2 regions of the Streptomyces sp. NPDC091682 genome follow, and region 1 is predicted to be linked to the other one. Evidence: predicted binding sites of a transcription regulator. Region 1 holds the regulator's gene; the other holds the start of a gene.

Region 1 (15,063 bases):
GGTCCGTGACCCTGGACACCCAGTACCTGGGTTTGGGCACCGGCCTGGAGGGCGAGCTCCGGGCGGCCTGCCGGGCCACCACCGAGCTGCACCGCGAGGACTTCACCCTGAACTGGCAGTCGATGCTGGCGCACGGGATCGCGGCCATCGGTTCGAGCGTGGAAGTGACGCTGGACGTCCAGGCCGTGCGCAAGGCCTGACGCGCAGTCCCCTACGGGGCTTCCAGCCAGCCCTCGTACTCGGCGGCGAGGTCGTCCAGCGAGGTGGTGTCGAGCCGTTCCCGCGGGTCCTCGACGATCACCAGCCACTGGGCGTCCTCGGCGTCGTCCTCGCCGGCCAGCGCGTCGCGGACCAACTGCGGCTCCTCCGGGAGGCCGAAGCGGTCGACGGCCTCCTGGGCCACCTCCTCGGCGGCGTCGCGGTCGGGCAGGACGAGTACGTGTCGCACATTCACGCGACCATTCTCGGGTACGCGGGGCGATGGGCTGTCAGTGCGGCGTGGGATGCTGGAGCCGATGGCCACCAGGAAGAACTCCACCGACGATCCGCTCGCCCCGCTCACCCTCGCGGTGGGGCAGGAGGAGCTGCTGCTCGACCGCGCCGTGCGCGAGGTGGTGACGGCCGCCCGCGCCGCCGACGCCGACACGGACGTCCGCGACCTCACCTCCGATCAGCTCCAGCCCGGCACGCTCGCCGAGCTGACGAGCCCCTCGCTCTTCTCCGAGCGCAAGGTGCTGGTCGTGCGCAACGCGCAGGACCTGTCCGCCGACTCGATCAAGGAGGTCAAGGCCTACCTCGCCGCACCCTACGAGGAGATCATCCTGGTCCTCCTCCATGCGGGCGGGGTCAAGGGCAAGGGCCTGCTGGACGCCGCGCGCAAGGCGGGCGCGCGGGAGATCGCCTGCCCGAAGATGACGAAGGCCGCGGACCGGCTGTCCTTCGTGCGGGGCGAATTCCGCACGCTCGGCCGGTCGGCGACCCCGGAGGCCTGCCAGAACCTGGTGGACGCGATCGGCAGCGACCTGAGGGAGCTGGCGAGCGCCGCCGCGCAGCTGTGCGCCGACGTCGAAGGCACCATCGACGAGGCCGTCGTCGCCCGCTACTACACCGGGCGGGCCGAGGCCTCCAGCTTCACGGTCGCCGACCGGGCGGTCGAGGGGCGCGCGGCCGAGGCACTCGAAGCCCTGCGCTGGTCCCTGTCCACCGGGGTGGCGCCGGTCCTGATCACCAGCGCCCTGGCGCAGGCGGTCCGCGCGATCGGCAAGCTCGCCTCCGCCCCGCGCGGAGCCCGCCCCGGCGACCTCGCCCGGGACCTGGGCATGCCGCCGTGGAAGATCGATCGGGTCCGCCAGCAGATGCGCGGCTGGTCGGCGGACGGGGTCTCGGACGCCCTGCGCGCCGTGGCCGCCGCCGACGCCGGGGTCAAGGGCGGCGGCGACGACCCCGAGTACGCCCTGGAGAAGGCGGTCGTCGCGGTGGCCCGCGCGGCCCGCCCCCAGCGCCGTTAGCGGACGTCCCGCATGAGCGTCGATGCCGAGCACTGGGAGCGCTGGATCGCGAAGCTGCTGGGCATCCTTGCCGCCGATGCCCCGGACCAGCTGGCTTGGGCCGGTGAGCACGGCGTGAAGAGCGCCCCCCTCGTCGAGGACGTCGACTTCGTCCTCCACCTGGCCGAGGGGATGCAGGAGCGGGGGACCCTCGCACCGCAGGTCCAGTGTGACCTCCGGGCCATCAGCCGGCTCCTCGACGAGGCGGACGTCCTCGGCCGCGCCGGCCCGTGGGCCGGGTCCCTGACGACGGAGCCCGCCTGGAGCGGGGTGCGCACCTTGGCCCGCCGGATCCTCGTCGCCCGCGAGGGCGACTGGCGCCGCCCCCTCCCGCACCGGGTACCTCCGCAGGACATCTACGACTGAGCAGGCCCGCCCCGTGCGGTGCGCCGGACAGCACGAAGGCCCCGGCCACCGCCCTGGGGAAGGGAGGAGGCCGGGGCCTTCGGATACTTCTGGTTGCGCCGCACCCGCGTGGCGAACGCTTCGTGTGCGGAGCGGGGTGCCGGTCAGGAGCGGGAGAGAGGGCCCACTAGGTCCCTTCCGGCGATCACATCAGGAGCTTCAGCCCTGCAGGGAGGCAACCTTGGTGGCCAGCGCCGACTTCTTGTTGGCGGCGGCGTTCTTGTGGATGACACCCTTCGAGACAGCCTTGTCGAGCGCACGCGCGGCAGCGCGAGAAGCCACGGTGGCCTTCTCGACGTCACCGGCGAGGACGGCCTCGCGGGCCTTGCGGATCGCGGTCTTGAGCGAGGACTTGACGGCCTTGTTGCGCAGGCGCGCCTTCTCGTTCGTCTTGTTCCGCTTGATCTGGGACTTGATGTTCGCCACGAAAGAGCCTTTTCAGGTTCAGAGTTTGATCTTCGGATTGTGCCTCGACAGCTGAGAGGGCATACGAGACACAGCTGCCCAGGCTACCAGGCACGCTGCGGGCGGCCCAAACCGAGCGCACTGCCCCGTCCATGGGACCATGGGAGTCTGCGTAGAGATCCGACATCGCGCCGCCGACAGCGACGGGAGCCGGACTTTCGCTCCGACCGACGCTCCGCAAACGCTTCCGACTGCGACCGAGAATCAGGACACTGCGTGCCCGCGATCCCCAGCCACGTGCCCGAGCCGAGCCGTACCGACTCGGCGCTGATCCGCAACTTCTGCATCATCGCGCACATCGACCACGGCAAGTCGACCCTTGCCGACCGGATGCTCCAGATCACCGGTGTGGTCGACCAGCGGCAGATGCGCGCCCAGTACCTCGACCGCATGGACATCGAGCGTGAGCGCGGCATCACGATCAAGTCCCAGGCGGTCCGGCTGCCCTGGGCGCCCACCACGGGCGAGGGTCAGGGCAACACCCACATCCTCAACATGATCGACACCCCCGGGCACGTCGACTTCACCTACGAGGTTTCGCGCTCCCTCGCCGCGTGCGAGGGCACCGTCCTCCTGGTGGACGCCGCCCAGGGCATCGAGGCGCAGACCCTCGCCAACCTGTACCTGGCGATGGAGAACGACCTCGCGATCGTCCCCGTCCTGAACAAGATCGACCTGCCGGCCGCCCAGCCGGAGAAGTTCGCGGAGGAGCTCGCGAACCTGATCGGCTGCCAGCCCGAGGACGTGCTGCGCGTCTCGGCGAAGACCGGTCTCGGCGTCGAGGCGCTGCTCGACAAGGTCGTCGCCACGGTCCCGGCCCCGGTCGGCGTCAAGGACGCCCCGGCCCGCGCCATGATCTTCGACTCCGTCTACGACTCGTACCGCGGCGTCGTCACGTACGTCCGTGTGGTCGACGGGCAGCTGAACAAGCGCGAGCGCATCCGGATGATGTCCACCGGCGCCACCCACGAGCTGCTGGAGATCGGTGTCTCCTCCCCGGAGATGACCCCGTCCGACGGCATCGGCGTCGGCGAAGTGGGCTACATCATCACCGGCGTGAAGGACGTCCGTCAGTCCAAGGTCGGTGACACCATCACCAGCCTGCACAACGGCGCCACCGAAGCCCTCGGTGGCTACAAGGACCCGCGGCCGATGGTCTTCTCGGGCCTCTACCCGCTCGACGGCTCGGACTACCCCGACCTGCGCGAGGCCCTGGACAAGCTGCAGCTCAACGACGCCGCGCTCGTCTACGAGCCGGAGACCTCGGCGGCGCTCGGCTTCGGCTTCCGCGTCGGCTTCCTCGGCCTGCTCCACCTGGACGTGGTCCGCGAGCGCCTGGAGCGCGAGTTCGGCCTCGACCTGATCGCCACCGCGCCCAACGTGGTCTACCGGGTGGTCATGGAGGACGGCAAGGAAGTCACCGTCACCAACCCGAGCGAGTTCCCCGAGGGCAAGATCTCGGACGTGTTCGAGCCGGTCGTCAAGGCCACCGTGCTCGCGCCCACCGAGTTCATCGGCGCGATCATGGAGCTGTGCCAGCAGCGCCGCGGCACCCTCCTCGGCATGGACTACCTCTCCGAGGACCGGGTCGAGATCCGCTACACCCTCCCGCTCGCGGAGATCGTCTTCGACTTCTTCGACCAGCTGAAGTCCAAGACGCGCGGTTACGCCTCCCTGGACTACGAACCCACTGGCGAGCAGTCCGGCAGCCTGGTCAAGGTCGACATCCTGCTGCACGGCGACAAGGTCGACGCCTTCTCCGCCGTCACGCACAAGGACGCCGCCTACGCCTACGGCGTGCGCCTCGTCGCCAAGTTGCGCGAGCTCATCCCGCGGCAGGCCTTCGAGGTGCCGATCCAGGCCGCGATCGGCTCCCGCGTCATCGCCCGCGAGACCATCCGCGCCATCCGCAAGGACGTCCTCGCCAAGTGCTACGGCGGTGACATCTCCCGTAAGCGGAAGCTGCTGGAGAAGCAGAAGGAAGGCAAGAAGCGGATGAAGATGGTCGGCTCCGTGGAGGTCCCGCAGGAGGCCTTCATCGCCGTCCTCTCCAGTGACGAGTCCGGCGGCAAGAAGAAGTAGCAGCCCCGCCGTCACCCGACGCAGACGGGCCCCCGCACTCCGGTGCGGGGGCCTGTTTCGTTATCAAGCGGCCGCTCGCGGGCCCTTACGCACGCGCCGGTCGCGCTCTAGTCTGATCACTGCTCGACGGTTACTCGCCAGTTTAGAAAGCCACCGGCTGCAAACCCGCCAGTCCCAAGCGCCCCCCAGCGCCCCACGCCCACGCACTGCCGCGTGGAACGGTCCGGAGGATGTCGTGAGCGACACACAGACCTATCTCGAGAACCGCCCGCCCACCGTGGCGGTGCTCTTCCTTGAGCGCGTCGCAGCGACGCCGAACGACGAGGCCTACCGGTACCCGGTGCCGGCGGCCGGCGGCCACGGCGGCCCAGACGATTGGAAATCACTCAGCTGGGGCCAGGCGGCCGAGCGGGTGTTCGCCACCGCCGCCGGGCTGATCTCCCTCGGCCTGGAAACGGAACAACGCGTCGCGCTCGCCTCCAACACCCGGGTCGAGTGGATCCTCTCCGACCTCGGCGTGATGTGCGCGGGCGGCGCGGTCACCACGATCTACCCCAGCACCAACGCGGACGAGTCGGCGTTCATCCTCGCGGACTCCGAGAGCCGGGTGCTCATCGCCGAGGACGCGGCGCAGCTGGCGAAGGCGCGCGAGCGCCGCGCCGACCTGCCGGACCTCGCCCACGTCGTGGTGCTGGACGCCGCCGACGCCGTCGCCGCCGAGGGCGACCCCGAGGGCTGGGTGCTCTCCCTCGCCGAACTGGAGGCGCTCGGCAAGGAGCACCTCGCCAAGCACCCCGAGGCGGTCAACGAGCGGATCGCGGCCATCACCTCCGACCAGCTCGCCACCCTCATCTACACCTCCGGCACCACCGGCCGCCCCAAGGGCGTGCGACTGCTGCACGACAACTGGTCGTACCTGGCCAAGGCCATGGTCGCCACCGGGCTGATCGGCAAGGAGGACGTCCAGTACCTGTGGCTGCCGCTGGCCCACGTCTTCGGCAAGGTGCTGACCTCCGGGCAGATCGAGGCCGGGCACGTGACCGCCGTCGACGGTCGGATCGACAAGATCATCGAGAACCTGCCGGTCGTGCAGCCCACCTACATGGCCGCCGTCCCGCGCATCTTCGAGAAGGTCTACAACGGTGTGGCGGCCAAGGCCCGGGCCGCCGGCGGAGCCAAGTACAAGATCTTCCAGTGGTCGGCCGGCGTCGCCCGCGAGTACGCGAAGGTCACGCAGGACAACTTCCGCCGCACCGGCCAGGCGACCGCCCCCTTCGGCCTCAGCACCAAGCACAAGATCGCCGACGCGCTCGTCTACTCCAAGCTCCGCGAGGCCTTCGGCGGGAAACTGCGGGCCGCCGTCTCCGGTGCCTCCGCCCTGGCCCCCGAGATCGGCTTCTTCTTCTCCGGCGCGGGCGTCCACATCCTGGAGGGCTACGGCCTGACCGAGTCCAGCGCGGCCTCCTTCGTCAACCCGGGCGAGGCCTACCGCACCGGCACGGTCGGCAAGCCGCTCCCCGGCACCGAGGTCCGCATCGCCGACGACGGCGAGGTCCTGCTGCGCGGCCCCGGCATCATGCAGGGCTACCACCGGCAGCCGGACAAGACCGCCGAGGTCCTGGAGTCCGACGGCTGGCTGCACACGGGTGACATTGGCGAGCTGTCGGCCGACGGCTACCTGCGCATCACCGACCGCAAGAAGGACCTGATCAAGACCTCGGGCGGCAAGTACGTCGCCCCGGCGGAGATCGAGGGCCAGTTCAAGGCGATCTGCCCGTACGTGTCGACGATCGTCGTGCACGGCGCCGACCGGAACTTCTGCTCGGCGCTGATCGCCCTCGACGAGCCGTCGATCCTGACCTGGGCGACCGAGAACGGGCTGGAGGGCAAGACGTACGGACAGGTCCTGGCGGCGCCGGAGACCAGCCGACTGATCGAGACGTACGTACAGACCCTGAACGAGGGCCTGCAGCGCTGGCAGACGATCAAGAAGTTCCGGGTGCTGCCGCGCGACCTCGACGTCGAGCACGGCGACCTCACCCCCAGCCTGAAGCTGAAGCGACCGGTGGTCGAGCGTGAGTTCAAGCACCTGATCGAGGAGATGTACGAGGGGTCCCGCGAGGCCTGACGCCCGCCGCGGGCCCGACGGGGCGGGGCGGTGGACCGCCCCGCCGGCCCCGCCGACCCCAATGTTCCCGGGCGGCCCCGGGCATCGGCTGCGCGCCGTGTCCCGGGGCCCCGCCCCGAACCCCGCGCCCCCGACGCCGGCGGGGCCGGACGCGCCGCCGCCGGGACCGGACGCGAGCGGGGCCGGGCGGTGCGGCGGTGCGGGATGATGGGGGCATGCCTTCCGCACTCCCCGACGGTGAACCCATGCCCGAAGACGGCGCGCTGCCGTCGCACGCCCTGGTGGGTGCGGGGGAGCGGCCGCTCGGGTTCTACCTGCACGTCCCGTACTGCGCCACGCGCTGCGGGTACTGCGACTTCAACACCTACACGGCCACCGAGCTGCGGGGCACCGGCGGTGTGCTCGCCTCCCGGGAGAACTACGCCGACACCCTGATCGACGAGGTCCGCCTCGCGCGGAAGGTGCTCGGGGACGACCCGCGGGCCGTACGGACGGTGTTCGTGGGCGGCGGCACGCCCACGCTGCTGCCCGCCCGGGACCTCGTACGGATGCTCGCGGCGATCCGGGACGAATTCGGCCTGGCCGAGGACGCCGAGATCACCACCGAGGCCAACCCGGAGTCCGTGAACCCGGAGTACCTCGCCGAGCTGCGCGCCGGGGGCTTCAACCGGGTCTCCTTCGGCATGCAGAGCGCCAAGCAGCACGTCCTGAAGGTGCTCGACCGCACCCACACGCCGGGGCGCCCCGAGGCGTGCGTCGCCGAGGCGCGGGCGGCGGGCTTCGAGCACGTCAACCTCGACCTGATCTACGGCACGCCCGGGGAGTCGGACGAGGACTGGCGGGCCACCCTCTCGGCAGCGCTGGGCGCCGGGCCGGACCACATCAGCGCCTACGCGCTGATCGTCGAGGAGGGCACGCAGCTCGCGCGCCGGATCCGCCGCGGCGAGGTCCCGATGACGGACGACGACGTGCACGCCGACCGGTACCTGATCGCGGACTCGGTCATGGTCGAGGCCGGGTACGCCTGGTACGAGGTCTCGAACTGGGCCACCTCGGAGGCCGGGCGCTGCCTGCACAACGAGCTGTACTGGCGCGGCGCCGACTGGTGGGGCGCGGGCCCGGGCGCGCACTCGCACGTGGGCGGGGTGCGGTGGTGGAACGTGAAGCACCCGGGTGCCTACGCCGCGGCGCTGGCGGAGGGCCGCTCCCCGGGCGCGGGACGCGAGATCCTCTCCGAGGAGGACCGGCGGGTGGAGCGGATCCTGCTGGAGCTGCGCCTCGTGGACGGGGTCCCGCTGTCCCTGCTCGCCCCGGCCGGACTGGCCGCCTCCCGCAAGGCCCTGGCGGACGGGCTGCTGGACGCCGTGCCGTACGAGGCCGGGCGTGCCGTGCTGACCCTGCGGGGGCGGTTGCTGGCCGACGCGGTGGTCCGGGACCTGGTGGACTGATCACTCCACGGAGTGAATCGCTGCGAATGAGGGCAGGCGCGGCCTAGCCTGTTCGTAGCCTTCTGTCGCATACCCGGCGGCAGAAGTGGAGGGCACGGAGATGACCGCTGTGGACGATCGCCGGATGACCGAGTACTTCGAGAGCTTCGAGGCTCCCGAGGGGGTCAAGGTTGAGCTCCTCAGGGGGGAAATCGTGATGATGGCGGGGCCCGACGTGGTCCACAACCTGATCGTCCTGTTCGTCCAGCGGCAGATCCCCGTGGGACGCTGGTACCCGCTCCAGACGCAGGACGTGGACATTCCGGCGGAGTCGTCCGAGCCGCAGCCGGACCTCGTGGTCCTGCCGAGCGAGGCAGCGCCCGAGTCGGGCCGGTTGGTGCCCGCTTCAGCTCTGGCGATGGTGGTCGAGGTCGTCTCCAAGACCAGCAAGCTGCGCGACTACGTGACGAAGCGCTCCATCTACGCGGCGGGCGGCATCCCCACCTATTTGATCATCGACCCCTTCCAGGCCAAGTGCGTGGTGCTCACCGAACCTTTCGGCGCCGGAGAGGAAGCCGACTACCGGACCGAGCGGACCAGCAAGTTCGGTGAACCGGTCCCGCTCGACGTCCTCGGTGTCACGCTCGACACCACGGAGTTCGGCACCCTGCCGTAGCTCAAACCGGTGCCGTGACGAAGTCGATCAGCTCCTCCACGCGCCCCAGGAGCGTCGGCTCCAGGTCCTTGTAGGACGTCACCCGGGACAGGACGTGCTGCCAGGCGGCGCCCGTGTTCTGCGGCCAGCCCAGGGCCCGGCAGACCCCCTTCTTCCAGTCCTGGCCGGGCGGGACCACCGGCCACGCGCGGATGCCCAGCGCGGACGGCTTCACGGCCTGCCAGACGTCCACGTACGGGTGGCCCACGACCAAGACGTCCGGGCAGGTCACCGACGCCGCGATGCGGGACTCCTTCGAACCCGGGACGAGGTGGTCGACCAGGACGCCGAGGCGCGCGTCCGGGGCCGGGGCGAAGTCGGCGACGACGGCCGGGAGGTCGTCGACGCCCTCCAGGTACTCCACCACCACGCCCTCGATCCGCAGGTCGTCACCCCAGACCCGCTCCACCAGCTCCGCGTCGTGCCGGCCCTCGACGTAGATCCGGCCGGCCCGCGCCACGCGCGCCCGCGCCCCGGGCACGGCCAGCGAGCCCGAAGCCGTCAGGAGCGGACCGGAGGGCCGGCGCGCGGGCCGGACCAGGGTGACCACGGCGCCGTCCAACAGGAAGGCGCGCGGCTCCATCGGGAACACCCGCCGTTTGCCGAAGCGGTCCTCCAGGGTCACCGTGCCCGCCTCGCAGGCCACCACCGCGCCGCAGAAGTCCGTACCGGCCACCTCGACCACCAGGTCGGGATCCGCCGCCACCTCCGGCACGGCCTCGGGTCGCTTCCACTGCGGGGTCAGGTCGGGGGAGTACTCGCGCATCCGGCCGACACTAGGAGAGCCGCCCGCATCACGCCTCCGACACGCCGAAACGAGCCGCCAGTGTGGCGCGTTGCGCACGGACGAACTCCGCCCCGACCACCGCTCCGTGACCCGGCACGTACAGTGCGTCGTCCCCGCCCAGTGACAGCAGCCGGTCCAGGGCGGCGGGCCACTGCCCGGGGGCGGCGTCCGGGCCCGCCATGGGCTCGCCCGACTCCTCGACCAGGTCCCCGCAGAAGACCACCTCGCGCTCGCCCGGTACGAAGACCGCCAGGTCGTGCCCGCTGTGCCCGGGCCCCACATTGGCCAACAGCACCTGCACGCCGCCCAGTTCCAGCGTCCACTCGCCCGACACCGAATGCCGGGGCAGCACCATCAGGTCCACCGCCTGGGCCGCCTCCGCCTCCGCGAGCCCCTGCCGGACCGCGTCCTCGCGCAGCTCCTCGCGCTCCGCCGCCAGCAGTGCGGCCAGTCCGACCGCCCCGAACACCTCGGCCCCGGGGAAGGCGGACGCGCCCAGGACATGATCGAAATGACCGTGCGTGAATGCGATATGGGTCACGCTCCGCCCCGTCAGCCGCTCCGCCTCGGCCCGCACCTCGGCCCCCTCGCGCAGGCACGACCCGGGGTCGATCAGGAGGACCGAATCCTCGCCCACCACCAGCCCCACGGTGCAGTCCCACACCGGCAGCCGCCGCCGGCCGGCCCGCCCGGTCAGCCGTTCCCAGCCCGACCCTTCCCAATCCACGTCCATGCCGCGACGCTACCCTGGCGGTCCTCCCTTGCCAGGGGCTTACCGCCCGGCCGTACACTGAGCGGGGGCTCTCTGGCACTCGAACGATCAGAGTGCCAACGAACACGGCAGAAGACGGCAACGGACCACAGCTGGAGGTGTGCGCGATGCTCAGCGAACGCAGACTCGAAGTGCTGCGCGCCATCGTCCAGGACTACGTCGGGACGGAGGAGCCGGTCGGCTCCAAGGCGCTCACGGAGCGGCACCGGCTCGGCGTCTCGCCCGCCACCGTGCGCAACGACATGGCCGTGCTGGAGGACGAGGGCTACATCGCCCAGCCCCACACCAGCGCCGGCCGGATCCCCACCGACAAGGGCTACCGGCTCTTCGTCGACAAGCTGGCGGGGGTCAAGCCGCTGTCGTCGCCCGAGCGCCGGGCCATCCAGAACTTCCTCGACGGCGCCGTCGACCTCGACGACGTGGTCGGACGCACGGTGCGGCTGCTCGCTCAGCTCACCCGGCAGGTCGCCGTCGTCCAGTACCCGAGCCTGACCCGGTCGACCGTCCGGCACGTGGAGCTGCTCTCGCTCGCTCCCGCGCGCCTGATGCTCGTACTGATCACGGACACCGGGCGGGTCGAGCAGCGGCTCGTCGACTGCCCGAGCCCCTTCGGGGAGACCTCGCTGGCGGACCTGCGGGCCCGGCTCAACAGCCGGGTCGTCGGGCGCCGCTTCACCGATGTGCCCCCGCTCGTCCAGGACCTCCCCGAATCCTTCGAGGCCGAGGACCGCGGCACGGTCTCCACCGTGCTCGCGACGCTCCTCGAAACCCTGGTCGAGGAAGCCGAAGAGCGGCTGATGATCGGCGGTACCGCCAATCTCACCCGCTTCGGACACGATTTTCCCCTGACGATCAGGCCGGTGCTCGAAGCACTCGAGGAGCAGGTCGTGCTCCTCAAGCTGCTGGGCGAGGCCAACGAGTCGGGAATGGCCGTACGGATCGGGCACGAGAACGCCTACGAGGGACTGAACTCCACGTCGGTCGTCTCGGTCGGTTACGGTTCGGGCGGCGAAGCAGTCGCCAAACTCGGCGTGGTCGGACCGACCCGCATGGACTACCCCGGAACGATGGGAGCGGTACGCGCAGTGGCACGTTACGTCGGACAGATCCTGGCGGAGTCGTAAGTGGCCACGGACTACTACGCCGTTCTCGGCGTGCGCCGCGACGCATCGCAGGACGAGATCAAGAAGGCCTTCCGGCGCCTCGCGCGTGAACTCCACCCGGATGTGAATCCGGACCCGAAGACGCAGGAGCGCTTCAAGGAGATCAACGCGGCCTACGAGGTGCTGTCGGACCCGCAGAAGAAGCAGGTCTACGACCTCGGCGGCGACCCGCTGTCCTCCTCGGGCGGCGGCGGCGGAGCGGGCGGCTTCGGAGCGGGTGGCTTCGGCAACTTCTCCGACATCATGGACGCCTTCTTCGGCCAGGCCTCGCAGCGCGGCCCGCGCTCGCGGACCCGGCGCGGCCAGGACGCGATGATCCGCCTCGACCTGGAACTGGACGAGGCGGCCTTCGGGACGACCAAGGACATCCAGGTCGACACGGCCGTCGTCTGCAACACCTGCTCCGGTGAGGGCGCCGCTCCCGGCACCTCGGCGCAGACGTGTGACATGTGCCGCGGCCGAGGTGAGGTCTCGCAGGTCACCCGGTCCTTCCTGGGCCAGGTCATGACCTCGCGCCCCTGCCCGCAGTGCCAGGGCTTCGGCACCGTGGTCCCGACCCCGTGCCACGAGTGCGCGGGCGACGGCCGTGTCCGCTCCCGCCGCAGCCTCACGGTCAAGATCCCGGCGGGCGTCGAGAACGGCACCCGGATCCAGCTCGCGGGCGAGGGCGAGGTCGGCCCCGGCGGCGGCCCCGCCGGCGACCTGTACGTGGAGATCCACGAGCTGGCGCACCCGACCTTCCAACGGCGCGGGGACGACCTGCACTGCACGGTCACCATTCCGATGACGGCGGCCGCGCTGGGCACCAAGTGCCCGCTGGAGACGCTGGACGGACTGGAGGAGATCGACATCCGACCCGGCACCGGGTCCGGCCAGGCGATCCCGCTGCACGGGCGCGGCGTCACCCACCTGCGCGGTGGCGGACGCGGCGACCTGATCGTGCACGTCGAGGTCACCACCCCGGGCAAGCTGGACGCCCAGCAGGAGGACCTGCTCCGCCAGCTGGCGAAGCTGCGCGGCGAGGAGCGGCCGATGGGTCAGTTCGCGCCGGGTCAGCAGGGTCTGTTCAGCCGTCTGAAGGACGCTTTCAACGGTCGCTGATCGACCTCGGTCCACCGTCACGAGCCCGGCCTGGGGATTCCCCGGCCGGGCTCGTCACGTGGGCCCGGCGACGGCCGGGGGCCGGTCGGGAAGCGGACTATGCCAGGCGAATGCCACGGTTCGGCCCCATGCGTCGGACGTGGCACGATGCAGTCCATGTCCTCGGCACCGAACGGTCTCTCCCCGTACCCGATCGTGCAGGCTCCCATGGCGGGCGGCGCCTCCTGCCCCGCGCTCGCCGCCGCCGTGTGCGAGTCGGGCGGACTGGGCTTCCTGGCCGGCGGCTACAAGACCGCCGACGGGATGTACCAGGAGATCAAGCAGGTGCGCGCGCTGACCCGGCGCCGTTTCGGCGTCAACCTCTTCATGCCGCAGACCGGTTACGTCGATCCGGCCGCCGTGGAGGCCTACCGCGGGCAGCTGGCCGGTGAGGCGAGTTGGTACGAGATCTCGCTCGCGGAGGAGGACATCATCGGCACCAGCGACGACGGCTACGACGCCAAGATCGCCATCCTCCTCGAAGACCCGGTCCCGGTGGTCTCGTTCACCTTCGGCTGTCCCTCCTTCGCGGCCCTGGCGGCCCTGCGCAAGGCCGGCACGTACACCGTCGTCACGGTGACCTCCGCCGAGGAGGCCCGCAGCGCCCAGTACGCCGGTGCGGACGCGGTCTGCGTCCAGGGCGCCGAGGCCGGCGGTCACCAGGGCACCCACCGGGACGACCCGCAGATCGACGGCACGGCGACCGTGGGCCTCCTCGCGCTGGTGGCGCAGGTGCGGGAGGCCGTGGCGCTCCCGATCATCGCGGCGGGCGGGGTCATGCGGGGCGCGCAGATCGCGGCCCTGCTGGCGGCGGGCGCGGAGTCGGCGCAGCTCGGGACGGCCTTCCTGGCCTGCCCGGAATCGGGGGCGGACCCGGTCCACAAGAAGGCGCTGACGGACCCGCTGTTCGTCCGCACCGAGCTGACCCGGGCCTTCTCCGGGCGGCCGGCGCGGGGGCTGGTGAACCGCTTCATGCGCGAGCACGGGCCGTACGCCCCGGCCGCGTACCCGCAGGTCCACCACCTGACCTCGGGGCTGCGCAAGGCCGCCGCCGCGGCCGGGGACCCGCAGGGCATGGCCCTGTGGGCGGGGCAGGGGCACCGGCTGGCGCGACCACTGCCGGCGGGGGAGCTGGTGGAAGTGCTGACGGCCGAACTGGCCCAGGCGCAGAGCACGTTGAAGGCAAGGCAGATGAGGAGTGCGTCATGACCGCCCCGGTGTTCGTGGTGGAAGAGGTCCCCGCGGGGCCGGAGTTCGTCCTGGACGGCCCGGAGGGCCGGCACGCGGTGTCCGTGAAACGCCTGAACCCGGGAGAGGACGTGGTCCTCACGGACGGGCTCGGCCACTGGGCGGAGGGCGTGGTCAAGGCCGCCGAGGGCAAGGACCGGCTGGTCGTCACGGACCTGCACACCGTCGCGGAGGAGCCGGAGCCGGAAGTGCGGATCACGGTGGTCCAGGCACTCCCCAAGGGGGACCGGGGCGAGCTGGCCGTCGAGACGATGACCGAGACCGGCGTGGACGCGATCGTGCCCTGGCAGGCCTCGCGCTGCATCACGCAGTGGCGCGGCGACCGCGGAGCCAAGTCACTGGCCAAGTGGCGGGCCACGGCCCGGGAGGCGGGCAAGCAGTCCCGCCGGGTGCGCTTCCCGGAGGTGGCCGAGGCCATGTCCACCAAGCAGGTGGCGGCGCTGCTGGCCGGCGCCGACCTGGCGATGGTGCTCCACGAGGACCGCGACGCCCCGTCCGGGGCGCTGGCGACGGCCGAGCTCCCGAAGACCGGTTCCGTGGTGCTGGTGGTCGGCCCGGAGGGCGGTGTCTCCCCGGAGGAGCTGGCCGTCTTCGCCGCCGCGGGAGCCCACCCCTACCGCCTGGGCCGCTCCGTCCTGCGGACCTCCACGGCCGGGACGGCGGCCACGGCGGTGCTGCTGGCCCGCACGGGCCGCTGGTCGTGACGGCCCGCTGGTCGTGACGGTCCCCGGGTCCTGACGGGCCGCTCCGGCCCCTGGTCCGGCCGGCCCGGGGGCAATCGGCCCGTCCGGCCCGGGGCCTGCGGCCCGGCCGGTCGAAATGCCGTCCCGCGGCGGGCGTCCGGCTGGATACGATGCCCGGACCGATCACCGTCACGGGAGGCGAAGCAATGGCCGGGGAACCGCAGGCCGACTGCCTGTTCTGCAAGATCGTCGCGGGGCAGATCCCCGCGACCGTGGTACGGGAGACCGAGACCACGGTCGCCTTCCGGGACATCAACCCGCAGGCGCCCACGCACGTGCTCGTCATCCCCAAGGTGCACTACGCCGATGCGGCCTCCCTCGTGGCGGCCGAGCCGGGCGTCGCCGCCGACATACTGCGCGAGGCCGGCCAGGTCGCCCTCGACGAGAAGATCGTCGAACACGGCTACCGGGTCGTGTTCAACACCGGCTCCGGCGCCGGGC
Region 2 (15,063 bases), 160 kb from region 1:
AGGGCAGGAACTCCGCCACCTTGCGCTGGGTCTTGCCCGCACCCAAGGACACCACCGAGCGTCCCGCCGGGGCGAAGCGGGCGATGACCACCAGAGCGCCGCCACCGCGCGCCAGAGCCGTGCCGAGGCGCTCGTGGGCCCGGGTCAGCCGGCGGGAGCGGGCGATGGCCCGGTCCAGCCGGGCTCCGCCGCGTCGGCCCAGCCGGTACGCGGCCATGTCGCCCAGCACCGAGGCGGTCGTGGCGATCACGAGCAGGAGCAGGATGTCCGGCACCTGCGCGGGTACCGGCACCGGGCCAGCAGCCCCGGCGGCTGCCGCAGCCGCCGCCGCGGTGATCACCAGAACCCCGCTCGGGAGCACCGGGAGGAAGACGTCGAGCACGATGGAGACCGCCACGAGGGCGTAGATCCATGGGCTCGCGGTCAGCGATCCCAGCGTCTCAAACAAAACGGGACTCCCCAGTCCGGTTGACGTGCTGCGACACCAAGCGCCGCGACGTCGCGGGGAGCGGCAGGAGCGGCCTGACAGCGAGACAGCGTACGCCCGACGTTCGCCCCCCGGATCCCCGGGGCGCCTGCCCGGTACGCCTTCCCGGTACGCCTGCCGAGAAGGGATGCCGGGAATGGATGCCTCCCGGGGCGCCTGCCGGTACGCCTGCCGGGTACGCCCGCCAAGGACGACCCCCGCACCACCACCACGCCAAGTCCACCGCCCCGCACCGCCAGGGCCCGCCCCGTCCCTTACTCCGCCGCCGTGAGATCCCGGTCCAGCACCGTCACCAGCACGGCCCCCTCGCGCTTCTTGCGCGCCTGGTCCAGCCGCAGCCGAGCGGTCCGCCCCGACAGAGCCAGCGTCATCAGCTGATTCCCAAACCAGGGCCCACCCGTACGCCGCCAGTTCAGCGGCGGTCGCCCCGTCCGCCCGTGCAGGGAGAAGCCGCGCCCCAGCCACCGCCCCATCCGGGACCAGCCCAGCCGAAAACCCCACTTCACCGCGGTATGGATGGAATTGTGAACCGGTGAGCACGTCAGCTGGAACACCCGTGCCGTACTCGGTATTCGAGGCTCGGCCACATACGCGTGATGCACGTCCCCGGACAGCACGCACACCGTCGCCGGCGCCCGCGGCCCCGTCCCCACTTCCTCGATCAGATCGGTCAGGGCCGCGAACGAGGCCGGGAACGCCGCCCAGTGCTCCAGATCGCTGCGCCGGCGCAGATCCTCCCCGATCCGCGCCCACCGCGGCCCCCGCTCCCCGCGGCACAGCGCAGCATTCCACGTCTCGGCATCGTGGATCAGCGGCGGCATCAGCCAGGGCAGCGAGGACCCGATCAACAGATGGTCGTAACCACCGTGCCCGGCCAGGGCGTTCTCCCGCAGCCACTGCTGCTCCGCCGGATCGAGCATCGCCCGCCCGTCCTCCGCCAACACCCGGGCGGCCCGGGTGTCCACCATCAGCAGCCGCGTCCGGCCGAAGTCGCGCCGGTAGCTCCAGCGCACCGTGCCCGGATCGGCGTCCGCCGCGGATGCGAAGGCCTGGAGCGCGTCCGTACCGTCGGGGGTCTTCCGTACCGCCTCGTACACCGCGTCGGCGTCCAGCTCGGCGGGGGAGAGGTTGCCCAGGTGCTGGTACACCCAGTACGACATCAGCCCGCTGAGGACGCGCTCGCGCCACCACGGCGTGGCCCGCATCTCCGCCAGCCACGCCGCGCTCGTGTTCCAGTCGTCGATGACGTCGTGGTCGTCGAATATGTGCAGGCTGGGGACCGTCGACAGTAGCCAGCGGATCTCCGGGTCGAGCCAGGACTCGTAGTAGAGCCGGGTGTACTCCTCGTAGTCCGCGACCTGGGCGCCCGGCGCCTCCCGCAGGTCCCGCCGGGCCGCGAGCCACTGCCTGGTCTCCCGGGACAGCGCGTCCGCGTACACCTGGTCGCCGAGGAGCAGCAGGACGTCCGGGCGCACCGCCTCCGGGTCGGCGGCCAGTCGCGCGGCGAGGGTGTCCAGCGCGTCCGCGCCGTGCGGCCCGTGCCGGCCGGCGGGCGGCGCGGCCTGTCGGCAGGAACCGAAGGTCACGCGCAGCCCGGGCGAGGGCCGGCCGGGGCCCGTCACGGCCGGAGCGGTGATCGTGCTCGGCGGGAAACCGCTCTCCGGCAGCGGCCACACCGGCCGGCCGTCGAGCAGCACCTCATACGCCGTGGTCGCGCCCGGGGTCAGACCGGTCACCGGTACCAGCGCGTAGTGGTGACCGGCTATCTGGAACGTACGGGCGCTGCCGCCCGCCCCGTCCGCGCACCGCACCTCGGCCGCGCACGGGCGGTCCGCCTCGACCCATATGGTGGCCGACCGGCCCGTGTCCCAGTCGACGTGGCGCAGCAGCGGCCCCAGACGCAGTCCGGCCATGCAACTCCCCCTCCTCCGTAAGCCCCTTCGATCACGGTACGACGGGTAGGGGGAGCCACGCCTCCCCCTGGCGGGGGAAAGATCGGCCGGCTCGGTCAGCAGCCGTTCAGGATGTTGACCAGGGCCGTCTTCTCACCGGAGTCCATGCTCAGACCGTAATACTGCTTCACGTTGACCCACATCCGCGCGTACGTACAGCGGTAGGACGTCTGCGAGGGCAGCCACTTGCCGGGGTCGAGGTCGCCCTTGGCCTGGTTGACGTTGTCGGTGACCGCGATGAGCTGCGGGCGGGTGAGGTCGTTGGCGAACTGCTGGCGCTTGCTGGTGGTCCAGGAATTGGCACCGGAACGCCAGGCCTCGGCGAGCGGGACGACATGGTCGATGTCGAGGTCGGCGGCCGCGGTCCAGGTGGCGCCGTCGTACGCCGAGTACCAGCTTCCGCTCACGGCGGCGCAGGAAGAGTCCTGGACGACGTTGACGCCGTCGCGCTTGAGGACGGTCTCGCGGGTGTTGCAGCTGCCGGAGACGGTGCTCCAGTGCGGGAAGAGGTCGCGGCTGTAGCCGCTGGTGGACCCCTCGGTCTTGGGCGTGACCGTCGCCAGGTAGGCGCGGGCGGCCGAGGCGCTGATGGGGGCGGGCGGGGCGGCCTGGGCGGCCGGGGCGTTGAGGAGGGAGGTCAGTGCGGCCAGGGCGGCTGCTGACGCGAGCACGCCAATTCGACGCGCGTAGATGCTGGGTATGAGTGCCATGAGGGGCTCCCTGGGTGCGGGGGGTGTGGCCGTGTGGCCCCGGCGGGGCGTGGCCATTGTGGCGGCGCCGGGTATCGCGGGGATGGGCACCAGATGACAGCCTGGCGACATGGGCACGTCACATCAAGTCGCCAACGCGCCTGATTTAAAAGGAGTTTGATATTCCGCAGGGGGGTGGAGGGGGGTTGCGAATCGTTCCTGCCCGTCCGTCGGACTCGCCCGTCCGACCGCTGCGCGCCGCCTCGCCTGCGCACCGGGCCCCGTATTGGACCGTCCAGTCGGGACCGTCCGGCCGGGACCAAAGGCCCATTCCGGTCTGTCGTGGGCTTCGCGTACTCTGTTCGGAGCAGAAGGGGAGTAGCTCTTCGCCGGACCGTCGACATACTGCTGGGTCACCCCAGCCGGCGCCCGGAGGCAGGCCGCGAGCAGCGGCAGGCCAGCGAGACCTTCGGCCGCAGTGTCCTGTTCAGCGCAGGCGCGTCTTGTACGCGCACGCGCAAGCCAGGGTGCCGCCGAGCCGAAGCGACCCCTGACACACCCCAGGTCTCTCGGTCCCGATGGCGCCCTGCCCGACCGATCGAGGTTTCACCCCCGTGTTCAGCTTCAGCATCATGGCGATCGCCTTCGGCGTCGTCTTCCTTGCCGAACTCCCCGACAAGACGGCCCTCGCCGGCCTGATGCTCGGCACGCGCTACCGTGCCTCCTACGTCTTCGCGGGCGTCGCCGCCGCCTTCGCCGTTCACGTCGCACTCGCCATCGCCGCAGGCAGCGTTCTCACGTTGCTCCCGCACCGGCTCGTCCAGGCCGTCGTCGGCATCCTCTTCCTGGCGGGCGCGGCCATGCTGCTCCTGAAGAAGGACGACGGGGACGAGGAGGTCAAGCCGCCCGCCGACCAGTCCTTCTGGAAGGTCTCCGGAGCGGGATTCATGTTGATCCTGGTGGCGGAGTTCGGTGACCTGACCCAGATCATGACCGCCAACCTCGCCGCCCGGTACGACAACCCCGTCTCGGTCGGCATCGGTGCCGTGATCGCCCTGTGGGCGGTCGCGGGCATCGGCATCTTGGGTGGTCGCACCCTGATGAAGTACGTGCCGCTGCGACTGATCACCAAGATCGCGGCTGCCGTGATGGCCGCACTGGCCGCGTTCTCGCTCTACGAGGCGATCGCGGGCTGACGCGTCGCAGGTGCGGGCCGGCGGTGGCGGATATTTCCTTGCGGGGCGGGAACGTACAGATCACGCTCGTGCGTGTGACAGACACCCCCATCCCCACCGGCCCTACCGGCCCTGCCGTCGAGCCCGCACCCCGATCCGCGTCCGCGCCGGTGTCCGCCGAGGACCGGCAGTTCGGCTGGTCCAACATGTTCGTCCGCCCCGACGAGGACACCCGGACCGACGGCGGGTTCCAGGGCGAGCGCGCCGTACTCGCCGGCTACCTGCGCGACCAGCGCCTGACGCTTGAGCTCAAGTGCGCGGGCCTCGACGCGGAGGCCCTGGCGCGGCGCTCGGTCGAACCGTCCAACCTGTCGCTCCTGGGTCTCGTGCGCCACCTCGCGGGCGTCGAGCAGTACTGGTTCCGGCAGGTCATGGCGGGCCAGGAGATACGTCGGCACTACCGCACGGAGGAGGACCGCACGGGAGACTTCACCGGCGCGGTGGCCGACCCGGAGGTGGTCGCGGACGCGTGGGCGACCTGGCGTGCCGAAGTGGCCTTCGCGGAACAACTGGTCGCGGAGGCCGCCGACCTGGGCGTCACGGGTGACAGCAGACATGGCGACGAGCCGATGGAGCTCCGCGAGGTCCTGGTCCACATGATCGAGGAATACGCCCGCCACAACGGCCACGCGGACTTCCTGCGGGAACGCATCGACGGGCGAGTGGGGCAGTAGGGCGAGGCGGGGCGGGCGGGGGCTTCGGGGTGGGCAGGGGCCGGGTGGGCGGGGTCGGGAAGTACGGCGGTGGGGGGGGGGGGGGGGCGGCCCCCCCCCCCCCCCCCCCCCCACCACCACCCCCCACCCCCCCCCCCCCCCCCACCCCCCCCCCCCCCCCCCCCCCCCCCCCCCCCCCCCCCCCCCCCCCCCCCGCCGCCCCCCCCCCCCCCCCCCCCCCCCCCCCCCCCCCCCGCCCCCCCCCCCCCCCCCCCCCCCCCCCCCCCCCCCCCCCCCCCCCCCCCCCCAGCGGCGCCGTGGTCGGGGGCCAGCCCCCGAACCCCCGCGCCTCAAACGCCGGCGGGGCTGGATTTTCCAGCCGTCCGGCGTTTGAGGACCGGGTCCGGGCAGAGCCCGGTTCAGGCAAGGGCCGAGAGCTGGGCCTCGAACCAGGCCGCCGGTGGGAGGGCCGTCGCCGCTGCCGCGAGGCGTTTGGTGCGTTCCGCGCGCTCAGCCGCCGGCATGGACAGCGCCACGTGCAGGGCCACGGCCGTTTCCGTCACGTCGTACGGGTTCACCTTCAGCGCGTCCTGGCGGAGCTCCTCGTACGCCCCCGCCCCCGTGGACAGCACCAGCGCGCACCCCGCCTCCGACACCACCGGGATCTCCTTCGCCACCAGGTTCATCCCGTCCCGCACCGGGTTCACCAGCGCCACGTCCGCCAGCCGGTACGCCGCCAGCGAGCGTTCGAAGTCGTCCTTCACCGACACCAGCACCGGCTGCCACTCCGCCGTACCGAACTCCGCGTTGATCTCCGCCGCCAGATCCCGCACCGACTGCGTGTAGTCCCGGTACACCCTCAGGTCCTGCCGCGACGGGTACGCCGACGCCAGGTGGACCACTCGGCCCCGCCATTCGGGGAAGTGGGTCAGGAGCTCCCGGTAGGCCAGCAGGCCGCGCAGGATGTTCTTCGACAGTTCCGTGCGGTCCACGCGGACGATCGTCTTCAGGTCTCCGACCTCGGCCCGCAGCTGCGCCAGTTTGTCGTCGACCCCGGGCCGGTGCGCCAGTTCCCGCAGCTCGGCGTCGTCCACTCCGAGGGGATACCTGGACACCCGCGTGAACCGTTTCTCGGCGCCGCTCTTCTTGTGCCTCACACCGGCCGGCTTCTCGCCCCTCGCGATGCCGCTCGCGTCGTCGATGTCCGCGCCGTCGATGAAGCCGTTCGCCCACTTCGAGGTGTGGAAGCCCAGCAGGTCCGCCCCCAGCATCCCCCACACCAGCTCCTTGCGGACGGTGTCCGGGAGCATGTCCATGAAGGGCGCCGACGCCCACGGCGTGTGCGTGAAGTGCGCGATCTTCAGATCCGGCCGCAGCTCGCGCAACTGCCCCGGAACCAGCGCCAGGTGGTAGTCCTGCACCAGAACGCGGGCGCCCTCCGCCGCCTCGTCCGCGAGGGCTTGCGCGAAGGCCCGGTTGTAGCGCCGGTACGACCCCCACCGCCGGTGGAACTCGGCGTCGAAGACCGGTTCGCGCGGGATGTCGTAGAGGTGGTGATGTGTGAACCACAGCACAGAATTGGCGATTCCGTTGTATGCGTCGTCATACATCGTGGGATCGATATCCAACATCCGGACGCCCGGCTCGGACGCGCCCCGGCGGACCGCTTCCCGGTCCGCGTCCGACAGCGCCGCGCAGATCCACAGCGCCTCCGGCTGCTCGGCGAGGGCCGTGGAGAGTCCGGAGACGAGACCGCCCCCGCCGCGCCGGGCGCTGAGCGTCCCGTCCTCGGCGAGCGCGTAGGAGAGGGGGCCGCGGTTCGCGGCGACGAGCACCTGGGAAGCCATGCCGCCAACCTAGCCCGGCCCGCACCCGCTCAAACCGTACGTTCGCTCACGCCACGCGACGCAGTGCGTACTCCTCGATGCCCGCCATCGGCGGTCGCTCCTCCGTGTCCACCGGGTACGTCCGCGGCCGGAAGCCCTCCGGCCCGCGCTCGAACTGCGTGAGTTCCGGTCGTACGAGGTGCCCGCGCGAGAGCCGGACCTGGGCGGTGCGGTAGATCGCCGCGGCCATCCGGCCCAGCGCCTGCCCGTCCTGGTGGCGGTGGAGCCGTACGCCCACGTCCACCTGGGCCAGCGCGTCCAGCCCGACCGTGTGCAGCGCGTCGACCAGCAGGCCCAGCTCGACGCCGTAGCCGACGGGGAACGGCAGCTGCTCCAGCAGGGAGCGGCGTACGGCGTACTCGCCGCCCAGCGGCTGCACGAAGCCGGCCAGCTGCGGCCAGTGGAGGTTGAGGAGCGGGCGGGCGACCAGCTCGGTGACCCGGCCGCCCTGGCCCGGGGTGTCCCCCAGCGGCCGGTCGTACATCGCCTTGACGAACTGCACGTCGGGGTCGGTCAGCAGCGGGCCGACGATGCCGGAGACGAAGGCGGCGGAGAAGTCCCGCAGGTCGGCGTCGACGAAGCAGACGACGTCCCCGTCGGTGGCCAGCAGCGAGCGCCACAGCACCTCGCCCTTCCCGGGCAGTGCCGGCACGCGGGGCAGGATCTCGTCGCGGTGCACCACCCGGGCCCCAGCCTTCGCCGCGACCTCCGCGGTCCGGTCGGCGGAGCCCGAGTCGATGACGACCAGCTCGTCCACCAGGGGGAACGGGAGTCCCTCGATCAGCTCACGCCGGATGACCTCGACGATCGCGCCGACCGTCGCCTCTTCGTCCAGCGCGGGCAGCACCACGCTGACCGTGGTCCCGGCCGCCCGTTTCCGGTCGAGCAGCTGGTCGAGCGGTCGGTCGGCGGCGGACCAGGAGCGGTCGGCCAGCCATCGCTCCACCTCTTCCAGCACCCTCAGCACTCCCTGCGTGTCGGCGATATTCGCCCTTATGTGATCCATCTCGCGGTTCGGACGCCTGTCTCAGTCGCGCGAGCCTTCGGTTACAGTCTTGAACAACGCGAAGGACCACCGCATGCCGGGGGTCCCGCGCACAAACGCACCGGCGCGCCATAGAGCGCGTGTGCCGGTGCCATACCGCTCATCCAGAGGGGCAGAGGGACACGGCCCGTTGAAGCCCCGGCAACCCTCCAGTCGGTTCTCGCGATCGCGCGTCAGCGCTCGTCAGCGAGGTCCCCGGCTAGGGAAGGTGCCAATTCCGTCTCATGGCGAAGTGCGCCATGGGGAAGATGAGGAGAAAGGGCCTCGCCATCATGGCTGCACAGACTGTCGCCACCTCTGTTGATCTCGGACCCGCCACCGGCCTTTCCTGTCGCGAGTGCGGTACCCGTTTCGAGCTCGGCCCCATCTTCGCGTGCGCCGAATGCTTCGGACCGCTGGAAGTCGCCTACGACCTGCCGACCGGCGACCCCGAGGCCCTGCGCGCCGCGATCGAGGCCGGTCCCAACAACATCTGGCGCTACGCGCCGCTGCTGCCCGTCCCCGCGGACGTGGCGTCCAAGCCCAGCCTGAACCCCGGCTTCACCAAGCTCGTGGACGCGGCCAACCTGGCCAAGGAGCTGGGCATCACCGGCAAGCTCTACGTCAAGGACGACTCCGGCAACCCGACGCACTCCTTCAAGGACCGCGTCGTGGCCATCGCCGTCGAGGCCGCCCGCGCCTTCGGCTTCACCACCCTGTCCTGCTCCTCGACCGGCAACCTGGCCGGCGCCGTCGGCGCCGCGGCCGCCCGGGCCGGCTTCCGCTCCTGCGTGTTCATCCCGCACGACCTGGAGCAGGGCAAGGTCGTCATGGCCGGTGTGTACGGCGGTGACCTGGTCGGCATCGAGGGCAACTACGACGACGTCAACCGCTTCTGCTCCGAGCTCATCGGCGATCCGCTGGGCGAGGGCTGGGGCTTCGTCAACGTCAACCTGCGTCCGTACTACGGCGAGGGCTCCAAGACCCTCGCCTACGAGATCTGCGAGCAGCTCGGCTGGCAGCTGCCCGACCAGATCGTGATCCCGATCGCGTCCGGCTCGCAGCTGACGAAGATCGACAAGGGTCTGCAGGAGCTCATCAAGCTCGGCCTCGTCGAGGACAAGCCGTACAAGATCTTCGGCGCCCAGGCCGAGGGCTGCTCCCCGGTGTCCACCGCCTTCAAGGCCGGTCACGACGTGGTCCGCCCGCAGAAGCCGAACACCATCGCGAAGTCCCTCGCGATCGGCAACCCGGCGGACGGCCCGTACGTCCTGGACATCGCCCGCCGCACCGGCGGTTTCGTCGAGGACGTCAACGACGAGCAGGTCGTCGAGGCCATCAAGCTCCTCGCGCAGACCGAGGGCATCTTCGCCGAGACCGCGGGCGGCGTGACCGTCGGCGTGACGAAGAAGCTCATCGAGGGCGGGCAGCTCGACCCGACGCTCACCACCGTCGTCCTCAACACCGGTGACGGCCTCAAGACCCTGGAGGCGGTGGCCGCGGACAGCGGGCAGACCGCCACCATCCGCCCGAGCCTGGACGCGTTCCGCGCCGCCGGCCTCGCCTGATCCTCTTCCTCCTGCACCCGGAAAGGCAGTAGCGCCATGAGCGTCAACGTCCGCATCCCCACCATCCTGCGCACCTACACCGGCGGCGTCTCCGAGGTCCCGGCCGAGGGCGCGACCCTCGCCGAGGTCATCGAGTCCCTGGAGAAGAACCACCCGGGCATCGCCGCGCGGGTCCTGGACGACCAGGGCAAGCTGCGCCGCTTCGTGAACGTCTACGTCAACGACGACGACGTGCGCTTCGAGGGCGGGCTGCAGGCGGCGACGCCGGACGGCGCCGGCGTCTCGATCATTCCGGCCGTCGCCGGCGGTTGCTGATTCCCCGGATCCCCACCGGATCCCCCCGGTCACCGCTCCGGTGACACGCGCAAAACGAAATTGCCCCCTCCGCTAAAGCGGAGGGGGCAATTCTGCTTGATTGGGCACGGTAGGGTTGGGGAAGTCCCCTCCGCTGTTCTTGCCCCCTGCATATGAACGGGCCGCGCAAGGGTCGACATCGAGCCAACATGCGAGTGCGGTATGGGGCTTTGGCGAGATATGTCAGGCCCGAGTTGCCCGGGAGTATGGCAAATTTTCACTCTATTTCAATGTTTCTCGGTGTCTAGATTTCTCATCGGATTGACCTGTTGCAGACAGCATCCGCGCAGATACATTCAGCCTCGGTCGACGCGTTCCGACGCAAGTTCTGACCCGGGATCGTGAAGTGCGTTCCTGCGCAAGGGCCAGTAATAGGGGAGTTAGGCATGGCTCAGGGCACCGTCAAGTGGTTCAACGCGGAGAAGGGCTACGGCTTCATCGCGGTCGACGGTGGTGCGGATGTGTTCGTCCACTACAGCGCCATCCAGATGGACGGGTACCGCACCCTTGAAGAGGGTCAGCGGGTCGAGTTCGAGATCTCGCAGGGCCAGAAGGGTCCGCAGGCGGACATGGTCAAGCTCGCACTCGGCTAGTCCTGGAGCGATCGACCACCGACGCACGGTCTTCAGTGAAGACCTGGAACACACACGAGGGGCCCACATCCTGGACACGGGATGGGGGCCCCTCGTGGTGTGCCCGGTAGTGGCCCGGTAACAGCGCAAGCCGCTTGCACTCGGAGGGGTCGAGTGCTAATCATTGGCGTTAGCACTCTCCGGTTGAGAGTGCTACTGAACGAGGACCGGGTCGGTGAGGCCCGCAGGGTCCGGCGGGAAGGAACCGTCGGGCACGCAGGCCGTCCGTCGCGGGCGCGGGCGCGGTCCAGGAGCAATCCACCGCTGTCCGGGAGGACCACTTCAGATGGCCAAGATCATTGCGTTCGACGAGGAGGCCCGCCGCGGCCTCGAGCGTGGGATGAACCAGCTCGCCGACGCCGTCAAGGTCACCCTTGGCCCCAAGGGTCGCAACGTCGTCCTTGAGAAGAAGTGGGGCGCCCCCACGATCACCAACGATGGTGTTTCCATCGCCAAGGAGATCGAGCTCGAGGACCCGTACGAGAAGATCGGCGCCGAGCTGGTCAAGGAAGTCGCCAAGAAGACGGACGACGTCGCCGGCGACGGTACGACCACCGCCACCGTTCTCGCCCAGGCGCTCGTCCGCGAGGGCCTGCGCAACGTGGCCGCGGGTGCGAACCCGATGGCCCTCAAGCGCGGTATCGAGAAGGCCGTCGAGGCCGTCTCCGCCGCCCTGCTCGCCCAGGCGAAGGATGTCGAGACCAAGGAGCAGATCGCTTCTACGGCCTCCATCTCCGCCGCCGACACCCAGATCGGCGAGCTCATCGCCGAGGCCATGGACAAGGTCGGCAAGGAAGGCGTCATCACCGTCGAGGAGTCCCAGACCTTCGGTCTGGAGCTGGAGCTCACCGAGGGCATGCGCTTCGACAAGGGCTACATCTCGGCGTACTTCGCCACCGACATGGAGCGCATGGAGTCGTCCCTCGACGACCCGTACATCCTGATCGTCAACTCCAAGATCGGCTCGGTCAAGGACCTGCTGCCGCTCCTGGAGAAGGTCATGCAGTCCGGCAAGCCGCTGCTGATCATCGCCGAGGACGTCGAGGGCGAGGCGCTCTCCACCCTCGTCGTCAACAAGATCCGCGGCACCTTCAAGTCCGTCGCCGTCAAGGCCCCGGGCTTCGGTGACCGTCGCAAGGCCATGCTCGGTGACATCGCCATCCTCACGGGCGGCACGGTCATCTCCGAGGAGGTCGGCCTCAAGCTGGAGAACGCCGGTCTCGACCTGCTCGGCCGCGCCCGCAAGGTCGTCATCACCAAGGACGAGACCACCATCGTCGACGGTGCCGGTGACAGCGACCAGGTCCAGGGCCGCGTGAACCAGATCCGCGCCGAGATCGAGAACTCCGACTCGGACTACGACCGCGAGAAGCTCCAGGAGCGCCTCGCGAAGCTGGCCGGCGGCGTGGCCGTCATCAAGGCCGGTGCCGCGACCGAGGTCGAGCTCAAGGAGCGCAAGCACCGCATCGAGGACGCCGTTCGCAACGCGAAGGCGGCCGTCGAGGAGGGCATCGTCGCCGGTGGTGGCGTGGCCCTGCTGCAGGCCTCCGCGGTCTTCGAGAAGCTGGAGCTCGAGGGTGACGAGGCGACCGGCGCCAACGCCGTGAAGCTCGCCCTGGAGGCCCCGCTCAAGCAGATCGCCGTCAACGGTGGTCTCGAGGGTGGCGTCGTCGTCGAGAAGGTGCGCAACCTGCCGATCGGTCACGGCCTGAACGCCGCGTCCGGCGAGTACGTCGACATGATCGCCGAGGGCATCATCGACCCGGCGAAGGTCACGCGCTCCGCGCTGCAGAACGCCGCGTCGATCGCCGCGCTGTTCCTGACGACCGAGGCCGTCATCGCCGACAAGCCCGAGAAGGCCGGTGCCCCCGCGGGCGGCGGCATGCCGGGCGGTGACATGGACTTCTGATCGACCCCGGCTCCGGCCACTGGTTGATCGGCTGTTCTCGAACGAGGGCGGCACCCCCACGGGGGTGCCGCCCTCGGGCGTTTCCCGGACGGGGTCTCAGGCGGCGGGGTGTGCGATGAAGGTGACCTCTTCGCGGTCTTCGTCGAGGGCGATGGTCAGACCCGCGTCCAAGGCGTGAGCGAGGCGGCGCAGTAGCGGCAGCGTGGGCACCGCGTCGGCGCCCTCCACCCGGGAGACCTTCGCCTGCGTGAGCCCGGCCCGCTCGGCCAACTGGGCCTGGGACAGGCCCAGCGCCTTGCGCCGCTCGTAGACGGCCTTGGCGAACGCCATGGCCAGCCGGATCTCAGCTCGCTCGGCCCGCACCTCGGCCGACTCGACGTACCCCTGTGCGGCCGTCTTCTCGCGGGTCAGCTTCCAGCGGGTGTGGTTCATGACGGGCCCCTTTCGTCCGGGATCCGGCGTTCCGGCCGGTCAGAAGCCGGTGGTGTCGATCGCGAAGTCGAACGGTTCCGGGACGTGCAGGGGCTCGCCGAAGGACACCGTCGTACGGGAGCGGTACCCGTGCGGGGAGGGGTCCCAGAAGCAGGTGATCTCCGAGTCCTGCATGTCGACGACCAGGTAGACCGGTACGAGGCGTCCGTAGACGTCGAGCTTCTCGTTCCAGTCGGCGTCCTTGGTCGACAGGGAGGTGAACTCGGCGACCAGCGACAAGGCCGCCCCGTCCGCGTGGCGGCCCTCTTCGCCGAAAGAGGCCTCGTCCGCGACGAAGAGGTCGGGGCCGTAGGCGCGCTCCGCTGTCGGGAAGCTGAAGAGGAAGGGCGACGTCTCCGCGAAGTGCCCCTTGGGCGCGTGCGCCTCGATCTGCTTGCGAAGCGCGCGCATGGGACGCAGGTAGCGCAGCGCGGAAAACGGCGACACGACGATCTTCCCCCGGATGAGCTCGGCCTTGAAGCCGTCTGGCGTGTCCATCTCCTCGACGGTGCGCAGGAGTGTTTCGAACGTTGGCGGCGACAGAGTCCCTATGGGTGTGGCCCGTTCGATCATGGTCGTCACCGTCGTCCTCCGGGGCGTGCCGTGCCGTGGGTGTGTGCCTCGTCCCAGGCTAGCGACGGCGGGGCCGCCGTGCCCGGCCTATGGGACGTGCCACCCGTGGGTGCGGCGGGTTTGGTTGACTGGTCGCATGAGCGATCTCTTCGTCAAGATCTGCGGACTCAAGACCGCGCACGACGTCGACGTGGCCGTGGCCGCCGGGGCGGACGCCGTCGGGTTCGTCTTCGCGCCCGGGAGCCCGCGGACCGTGGACGCCGCCACCGCGCGGGAGCTCGCCGCACGGGTGCCCGCCGGGGTGCTCACCGTGGGCGTCTTCCGGGGGCAGTCGGTGGCGGAAGTGCGGCGGTTCGCCGAGGAGAGCGGTGTGCGGGGCGTGCAGCTGCACGGCGAGGAGGGGCCCGAGGACTTCGCGGCGCTGCGGGCCGAGGGCCGGACCCTGCTGCGGGCCACCGCCGAGCGCGTGGAGTGCTGCGGTGAGTACGGCGAGGACCTGCTGTTGCTGGACGCGCCCGACCCGGGCTCCGGCAAGCCGTGGAACTGGGGTGCGGCGGACTTCGCCGCGCCCGAGGGGCGCTGGCTGCTCGCCGGCGGGCTGAACCCGGGCAACGTGGGGGAGGCGCTCGCGGCCACCGGGGCGTGGGGCGTGGACGTGTCCAGCGGGGTGGAGCGCGAGCGCGGCGTGAAGGACCCCGACCTGATCCGCGCCTTCATCGCGGCGGCCCGCGCCTAGTTTTCCGTATCGATCGTTACGGAAATCGTGCCCTCCGGGCGGGGCTCGGCAGCCCCGGCTCCGCCGCCGCGCGCCGGGTGACCGGGCGCGTGGTCGACGCCACCGGGGGCTCCGCGCTCTGACCGCCTACCCGGCACCGGGTCGGCGTCACCGGGCGAACTCCTTGAGGGGTTCGGTGTCGAGGGTGATGTCCACCGGGGCGGGGACCGTGACGGAGGCCCCGTCCGGGAGGGAGGGGCTGTCGCGGTACGAGCCGTCTTCGGGATCGCTGTGGACCGTCAGCGTGCAGCTTTCCCGGTCGATGAGCAGGTGGACCGGGATCCCGGCCGCCGCGTACCCGTCCCGCTTCTCCTTCCGGTCCCGCCGGTCGGTGTCCGCGTCGTGGGAGGTCACCTCCAGGACCATCAGCACGCCCTTCGGGTCGGCCCACTCGCCTCCGTCCGGTACGAACGGGGCACAGGCTAGGGGCATATGCGCGCCCTGACGTCGTCTTTGGGGAGGCTTCCCCCGATCGGATGGGGCCCGGTCGGGAACGGCGGCGGCCGGTCGATAGGGTCCCACTCGGGGGGATCATGGAAATGGAACGACCGCGACCGGTGCGGCTCTTGGGACACCTCGCATGTGCTGCCGCCGCAGCGTTCGCGGCGGTGGCGGCCCTGTACCTGGTCCTCCTGGCGAAGCTGGTGCTCGCCGACGCCCCCGTCCGCGTGTGCGGGATCGACAGCTGCCCGCGCGGCACGGGCGTCCTCGCGCTCCTCGCCCCGCTGTGCGCCGCCGCCGCGTGGCTGCTGTGGCGCACACCGAGGAAGCGCGGCCACGGCCGCCCCCCGGTGTACGTCCGCGTGATCGCAGGCTGCGTGGCGCTGGCCGCGCTGGGGCCCGGCTGGTCGGGCT

The links. The regulator HrcA, encoded in region 1, represses chaperone genes, less so after heat shock. The targets are predictions, from matches to a motif close to TTNGCACTCNGNNNNNCNGAGTGCNAA.
Region 2: the regulator HrcA is predicted to act here: its motif matches at 10,575-10,601, upstream of groL (chaperonin GroEL).

Annotation. Positions count from the first base shown of each region.
Region 1 covers NZ_JBIVTH010000007.1:176,623-191,685, forward strand. The annotation lists gene ACIQK6_RS18140 (YceI family protein) at 1-200, shown strand, start outside; gene ACIQK6_RS18145 (hypothetical protein) at 212-454, opposite strand; gene holA (DNA polymerase III subunit delta) at 516-1,508, shown strand; gene ACIQK6_RS18155 (hypothetical protein) at 1,521-1,913, shown strand; gene rpsT (30S ribosomal protein S20) at 2,112-2,378, opposite strand; gene lepA (translation elongation factor 4) at 2,634-4,499, shown strand; gene ACIQK6_RS18170 (AMP-dependent synthetase/ligase) at 4,735-6,627, shown strand; gene hemW (radical SAM family heme chaperone HemW) at 6,843-8,075, shown strand; gene ACIQK6_RS18180 (Uma2 family endonuclease) at 8,176-8,730, shown strand; gene ACIQK6_RS18185 (DUF3097 domain-containing protein) at 8,732-9,535, opposite strand; gene ACIQK6_RS18190 (MBL fold metallo-hydrolase) at 9,564-10,289, opposite strand; gene hrcA (heat-inducible transcriptional repressor HrcA) at 10,436-11,452, shown strand; gene dnaJ (molecular chaperone DnaJ) at 11,453-12,592, shown strand; gene ACIQK6_RS18205 (nitronate monooxygenase) at 12,749-13,840, shown strand; gene ACIQK6_RS18210 (16S rRNA (uracil(1498)-N(3))-methyltransferase) at 13,837-14,583, shown strand; gene ACIQK6_RS18215 (histidine triad nucleotide-binding protein) at 14,769-15,063, shown strand, end outside.
Region 2 covers NZ_JBIVTH010000007.1:333,239-348,301, forward strand. The annotation lists gene ACIQK6_RS18940 (VTT domain-containing protein) at 1-448, opposite strand, end outside; gene ACIQK6_RS18945 (alkaline phosphatase D family protein) at 742-2,400, opposite strand; gene ACIQK6_RS18950 (HNH endonuclease family protein) at 2,496-3,140, opposite strand; gene ACIQK6_RS18955 (TMEM165/GDT1 family protein) at 3,743-4,324, shown strand; gene ACIQK6_RS18960 (DinB family protein) at 4,510-5,037, shown strand; gene ACIQK6_RS18965 (trehalose-6-phosphate synthase) at 5,436-6,863, opposite strand; gene ACIQK6_RS18970 (glucosyl-3-phosphoglycerate synthase) at 6,910-7,860, opposite strand; SAM riboswitch class I at 8,045-8,202, shown strand; gene thrC (threonine synthase) at 8,220-9,494, shown strand; gene ACIQK6_RS18980 (MoaD/ThiS family protein) at 9,531-9,809, shown strand; gene ACIQK6_RS18985 (cold-shock protein) at 10,235-10,441, shown strand; gene groL (chaperonin GroEL) at 10,767-12,389, shown strand; gene ACIQK6_RS18995 (helix-turn-helix domain-containing protein) at 12,486-12,821, opposite strand; gene ACIQK6_RS19000 (Uma2 family endonuclease) at 12,861-13,358, opposite strand; gene ACIQK6_RS19005 (phosphoribosylanthranilate isomerase) at 13,570-14,169, shown strand; gene ACIQK6_RS19010 (Uma2 family endonuclease) at 14,317-14,640, opposite strand; gene ACIQK6_RS19015 (PQQ-binding-like beta-propeller repeat protein) at 14,748-15,063, shown strand, end outside.